Regions from separate parts of the Streptomyces thermocarboxydus genome, predicted to be linked through region 2. Evidence: riboswitches for the same ligand, from Rfam matches in the RefSeq annotation. Region 2 holds a riboswitch; the other holds the start of a gene.
What was found. A riboswitch is a leader RNA that binds a small molecule or an ion and turns the genes downstream of it on or off. The one in region 2 is predicted to bind glycine.
Positions count from the first base shown of each region.

Region 1: linked by a shared signal. The riboswitch ahead of gcvP (aminomethyl-transferring glycine dehydrogenase) and the one ahead of gcvT (glycine cleavage system aminomethyltransferase GcvT) in region 2 are both predicted to bind glycine.

Region 1 is NZ_CP058273.1:993,277-996,477, forward strand. It holds gene gcvP (aminomethyl-transferring glycine dehydrogenase) at 1-1,279, opposite strand, end outside; glycine riboswitch at 1,454-1,549, opposite strand; gene AY578_RS04685 (PRC-barrel domain-containing protein) at 1,663-2,037, shown strand; gene AY578_RS04690 (DNA polymerase IV) at 2,338-3,201, opposite strand, start outside.
Region 2 is NZ_CP058273.1:5,006,268-5,009,468, reverse strand. It holds gene AY578_RS23230 (enhanced serine sensitivity protein SseB) at 1-296, opposite strand, end outside; gene AY578_RS23225 (AAA family ATPase) at 688-1,356, opposite strand; glycine riboswitch at 1,579-1,678, shown strand; glycine riboswitch at 1,679-1,802, shown strand; gene gcvT (glycine cleavage system aminomethyltransferase GcvT) at 1,839-2,957, shown strand; gene gcvH (glycine cleavage system protein GcvH) at 3,082-3,201, shown strand, end outside.

The DNA.
Region 1 (3,201 bases), 4.0 Mb from region 2:
CGGTGTCGGCGTCGACGAGGCGCAGGTTGACGCCGTTGTCGCGGGCGGCGGCGACGACCTCGGCGGCCCGGCCCGCGACCCGTACGGTGAGGGTGTCGAAGTACGCGCCGTGGACGACCTCGGCGCCGCCGGCGCGCAGGCCCTCGGCGAGGATCGCGGCGTAGCGGTGGGTGCGGCGGGCGATGGTCCGCAGGCCCTCGGGACCGTGGTAGACGGCGTACATGCCGGCCATGACGGCGAGCAGCACCTGGGCGGTGCAGATGTTGCTGGTGGCCTTCTCGCGGCGGATGTGCTGCTCACGGGTCTGCAGGGCCAGGCGGTAGGCCTTGTTGCCGTCGGCGTCGACGGAGACGCCGACGAGGCGGCCGGGCAGGCTGCGGGCCATCTTGTCCTGGACGGCCATGTAACCGGCGTGCGGGCCGCCGAAGCCCATGGGGACGCCGAAGCGCTGCGTGGTGCCCACCGCGATGTCCGCGCCCAGCTCGCCGGGGGACTTCAGCAGGGTGAGGGCGAGCAGGTCGGCGGCGACGGTGACGAGCGCGCCGCGCTCGTGCGCCTGGTCGATCACCGGCTTGACGTCCCGGACGGCGCCGGACGCGCCCGGGTACTGGATCAGGACGCCGTTGATCTCACGGCCGTCGAGCTCGGCGGGGATGCCGTCGCTCAGGTCGGCGACGACGACCTCGACGCCGGTCGGCTCGGCGCGGGTCTGGATGACGGCGACGGTCTGCGGCAGGGCGTCCGCGTCGACCAGGAAGAGGCCCTTCTTGTTCTTGCCCATGCGCCGGGACAGCGCCATCGCCTCGGCGGCGGCGGTGCCCTCGTCCAGCAGGGAGGCGCCGGACGTGGGCAGGCCGGTGAGGTCGGCGACCATCGTCTGGAAGTTCAGCAGCGCCTCGAGCCGGCCCTGCGAGATCTCCGGCTGGTACGGCGTGTAGGCCGTGTACCAGGCGGGGTTCTCCATGACGTTGCGCAGGATGACCGGCGGCGTGAAGGTGCCGTAGTAGCCCAGGCCGATCATGGAGCCGAGGACCTGGTTGCGGCCTGCGAGGCCGCGCAGCTCGGCGAGCACGTCGGCCTCGCTGCGGGCGCCGGGCAGGTCCAGGGCGTCGGCGTTCTTGATGACGTCGGGCACGGCGGCGGCGGTCAGCTCGTCGAGCGAGCCGTAGCCCACCTGGGCCAGCATCTTCGCCCGGGCCTCGTGGTCGGGGCCGATGTGGCGCTGCTCGAACGGGATTCCCTGTTCGAGCTCGGAGAGCGGGGTGCGGGGGGCAGTCATTGAGGAGGCCTCCTGGTCCGACGACCTTCGAGGGGCACCACGGCGCAGGTGCCCGGACGGCCTCCCCCTCTGTCATCTCAACCTGAGAGCTTCACCGGAACGCCGCTGGCGGTCCGGTTTTCACCGTCGGTGAGAGCGGAAGCCGTCGACACCCGCCCTGCTTTCCAGAGTGACCTCGTCCGTGCGGTACGTGTGCCTGAGAGATTCCGGGGAGGATTTGCTCCTTCGGCGCCTCCGGTGGTGCCTGGAGGACTCTCCCGCACGGGGTCAGCGGCCGTTGCCAGCGTACCAGCGAGGTCACGACCCCGGCCTTCGAGTGGCCGTTCCGCCGATTGTGCCTTTTTGTAGTGCTATCGGATGAGTTTGCTACGAGTGGAGGGCCCGTGCAGACCGACATCGACCCGCGTCACCTCATCGGCCGCAAGGCGTACGACCGCAACGGCACCCGTATCGGCACGATCGACGAGGTCTACCTCGACGACGCCACCGGCGTGCCGGAGTGGGCGGCGATACGCACCGGCCTGTTCAGCCGGGACGCCTTCGTCCCCCTGGAACCCAGCGAGCTGATCGACGGGACCCTGCACGTGCCGTTCGAACGGTCCCTCATCAAGGACGCGCCGGACTTCGGCGTCGGCCGCCATCTCTCCCCGGAGCAGGAGCTCCAGCTGTACCACCACTACGGCCTGGACGTCGCCTCCCCTCCCCCGCTCCCGGACAGGGACTTCGGCAAGCTGGCGGGCCAGGAGGAGCACACCTGACACCACCGGGGCGACGGTCTCTCGAGCCCTTCCGCCCCACCGGCCTGACGGCCCGCCCTGGCCAGGACACCCGACGCACGAGCCAAGGACCGGCCACGCCCCGCGCCCACGGGCGGCCGCGCGGCCGGGTCGGCCCACAAGCCCGCCCCTGACAGCCCGCCGACGGGGGGCACACCCCGCGGCGAGCCGTCAGCCCCGGACCGAGCCGGTTCCCTCCGCCACGGGCACACCGCCACGGCGCCCGCGGCATCCCGCCGGTGCGACTCACGTGGCCCACCCGCGCCGTCGAAGCGGCAACGCTCACGCTTCCAGCGGCCGAGGCCGCTGTGCCTCCGGTGGTCCCATCGGCGCCGGCAGGTCCGGTGGCGACTCCACCAGTGGCAGCGGCTCCGCTGCCTCCAGCGCCGGGTCGTCCACGCGGAACGTCTTCACGCGGCCCGGTGCCGAGCCGGGGGTCTCGAAGCGGACCGTCACGCGGCCCAGGCCGCTGCCCTGCACCCACCCGTGCCCGTACTCGGCGTGCCGGACGTCACGGCCGGCGGGCCAGCGCCGTTCCACCGGGGCCTCGGGGCGCGGCTCGGGCGCGGGCTCGGACTCCTCGCCCTCGGCGACGTCCTCCGCCGCTCCGCCCGCCGCCTGGGCGAACAGGTCCTCCTGCGTGTAGTCGGCCAGCCCGCTGACGCCGACGCCGAGCAGCCGTACGCCGCCCGTGGTGTCCACCGAGTCCAGCAGCCGCGCCGCCGCCTCGCGGACGACGGCCGGGTCGTCGGTGGGGCCGCGCAGGGTCTCGGAGCGGGTCAGCGTGGAGAAGTCGTACCGCCGTACCTTCAGCACGATGGTGCGTCCGGACAGCCCCGCACCGCGCAGCCGCCGCACGCAGCGGTCGGCGAGCCGCTGCACCTCCAGGCCGACCCGCACCCGGTCATGGATGTCCACGTCGTACGTGTCCTCGACGGACACCGACTTGGTCTCACGCTCGGCGACGACGGGCCGGTCGTCGCGGGCCAGCGCCATCGCGTACAAGGCGTGCCCGTGGGCCTTGCCCAGCAGCCGCACCAGCTCGTCCTCGCCGGCCTCGGCGATCTCGCCGACCGTGTGGATGCCGGCCCGCCGCAGATGGTCACCGGTGGCGGGGCCGACGCCCGGGAGGGTCCGCACCGGCAT
Region 2 (3,201 bases):
ATGGTGCAGCCCATGTGGGAGCCGACGACCTGGCGGAACTGCTCCTCGGAGCTGAAGACCGGCACGTACGCCTGGCCGTCCAGTTCCATGGTGGGCAGGTCGAGGGGGCCGCTGTGCGGTCCGCCGCCGTTGGGCAGGGGCACCCACACGAAGCTGCGGCCGAGGACCTCGACGATGCGGGCTCCCGCCGAGGGGACGCCGAGGGAGGCGGAGAGCGCCTCCTCCAGTTCGTTGCCGGGCCACCCGCCGTGCGGGTGGAAGTGCGTCCGGTCCGGGATGTCCGCCGGGAAGTCCATCTGTCGCCCACCGTCTGCCTGATGCCACTGCTTGACGGAAAGGCTAGCCGGTCAGCGGTGGAGCCGGTCCCGCACAGGGCGTTCGGGGACCGGTCGGCCGGTGCCCGCGGCCCGGCGCGAGGTGCTCGCCGGCCGGTCGGCCGGAGGGCCGGTCCGGCGTCCGGCATGCCCCGGACGGTCGGCCGGTCCCGCGTCCCGATTCAGGGCATACGCCGACCGGTCAGCCGGTGAAGCCGATCCGGCACCGGGCGCACGCCGGCCAAGTCGGCCTGTGTCGCGGCCCGGCATCGGACTCACGCCGACCGGTCAGCCGAAGGGCCGGCCCCCGCGCAGGGCGTGCGCCGGCCAGTAAACCGAGGGGGCGGCCCGGCACCGGACTCACGCCGACCGGTCAGCCGGTGAAGCCGATCCGGCGCAGGGCGTTCGCGGCGTCCCGGTCGACGAGCACCGCCGAGGCGCAGCCCCCCGGCACCCGGCCGGACTCCACGTCCTCCAGCAGCCGGGCGCACGCCGTGCGGTGCCGGCGGAAGGCGTAACGCGAGACGCCCCGGCCCCGCTCCAGCTGCCCGGCCAGGGCCTCCTCGGGCGGGACGTCGAGGAGCAGCAGGTGCAGCGCGGCCCCGCGGCGGCGGGCCTCGCGGGCCAGCCAGCGCCGCACCCAGGCCTGGGTGCCGCAGTCGTGCACGACGACCGGCCGGCCGGAGCGCAGCACGCGGCGCAGTCCGGCGTAGTGGGCGAGCCGCACCAGGGGCCGGTAGACGGCGTAGGGCAGCAGGCGGGGCATGCGGCGGTCCCAGCGGTCGCGGGCGTCCTGGGAGTCGACCCGTTCGCCGTGCACCGCGCGCCGCATCAGCGTGGACTTGCCGCTGCCGGGCAGCCCGGTGACGACGACGAGGTCGCGGGGGCCGAAGAGCAGGGCGCGCGGGCTGCGGCCCGAGCGGGCCCGCAGGTCCTGGACGAGGGGGACGGGAGCCGCGTCCCGGGCGCCTGCGGCCCGGGACGCGTGCTGCCGAGGCAGCGCGACGCCTGTGGTGCCGGCGTACGCCGTGGGCCTGTTCACCGTGGTCGTCCTCCCCTGGGGCCGGATACGGAGGTCCGATCCCCGCCGCGTGTAAAGAGAAGGTAATGCCAGGTCGCTCTCGGTTGCGTGCTCATTCCGACACAGGCCTGTCACAGCTCCCTGTGACCGAGCCTGCACGAGCCGTTCACCCTCGGCAAGGGCCCCCTGCCGGTGTCCCACGATGCGTGCAATGATGTGCGCGCCAACTGCATACCGGCCGTTTGAATCCGCGCGGGAGAGTCCCCGGCACCTGTGCCGCCGGGGCGCCGAAGGAGCAAGTCCCTCCCTTGAATCTCTCAGGCACCGTTACCGCGCGGGCGAGGCACATCTGAAAAGCGGGCCGCCGTCGCAGTGCTCCGGCGGCCTCACCCAAGGTGCAAGTCCTGACCGCCGTAGGACCGGTGGTCATGGCGAACCTCTCAGGTTCCGATGACAGATGGGGAGGAACGACCTCGCCGTCATGCCCCCTGGGAGACCGACCGATGAGCAGTACCGAACCCCGCCGCACCGCGCTCGATGCCCTGCATCGGTCGCTCGGCGCGACGATGACCGACTTCGCCGGCTGGGACATGCCCCTGCGCTACGGCTCCGAGCGCGACGAGCACACCGCCGTGCGCACGCGGGCCGGCCTCTTCGACCTCTCGCACATGGGCGAGATCACGGTCACCGGCCCGCAGGCCGCCGCCCTCCTCGACCACGCGCTGGTGGGCAACATCTCGGGCGTGAAGCCGGGCCGCGCCCGCTACACGATGATCTGCCGTGAGGACGGCGGCATCCTGGACGACCTGATCGTCTACCGCCTGGGCGAGACCGAGTACATGGTCGTGGCCAACGCCTCCAACGCCCAGGTGGTGCTGGACGCGCTGACCGAGCGGGCCGCGGGCTTCGACGCCGAGGTGCGCGACGACCGCGACGCCTACGCACTGCTGGCCGTGCAGGGCCCCGAGTCCCCGGCGATCCTGAAGAGCCTCACGGACGCCGACCTGGACGGCCTGAAGTACTACGCCGGTCTGCCGGGCACCGTGGCCGGGGTCCCCGCGCTGATCGCCCGCACCGGCTACACCGGCGAGGACGGCTTCGAGCTGTTCGTGAAGCCGGAGCACGCCGTGGAGCTGTGGCAGGCGCTGACCAAGGCGGGCGAGGGCCACGGGCTTGTCCCGTGCGGTCTGTCCTGCCGGGACACGCTCCGCCTGGAAGCGGGCATGCCGCTGTACGGCAACGAGCTGAGCACCTCCCTCACGCCCTTCGACGCCGGTCTCGGCCGGGTGGTGAAGTTCGAGAAGGAGGGCGACTTCGTGGGCCGCGCCGCCCTCGCCGAGGCCGCAGAGCGCGCCGAGAAGAACCCGCCGCGCGTCCTGGTCGGCCTGGTCGCCCACGGCCGCCGGGTGCCGCGCGCCGGGTACGCCGTGGTCGCCGGCGGCGAGAAGATCGGCGAGGTCACCTCCGGCGCCCCCTCCCCCACCCTGGGCAAGCCGATCGCCATGGCCTACGTCGACGCCGCCCACGCGGAGCCGGGCACCGAGGGCGTCGGTGTGGACATCCGCGGCAGCCACGAGCCGTACGACGTCGTGGCGCTGCCGTTCTACAAGCGGCAGAAGTGACACCGTCGTAGCCGGCCTTCGGGCTGCTTCCCGCGCGTCCGCGGCACGGGGGTCCCACCCGTCCGGCCGCTTGGCGTGCCCTCCCCGTCATCAGCAGTTTCCCGCGTACAGGAGAATTCAGGCCATGAGCAACCCCCAGGACCTGCGTTACAGCAAGGAGCACGAGTGGCTGTCGGCCGCCGAGGACGGCGTGGCGACGGTCGGTATCACGGAGCACGCGGCCAACGCGCTCGGCGACGTGGTC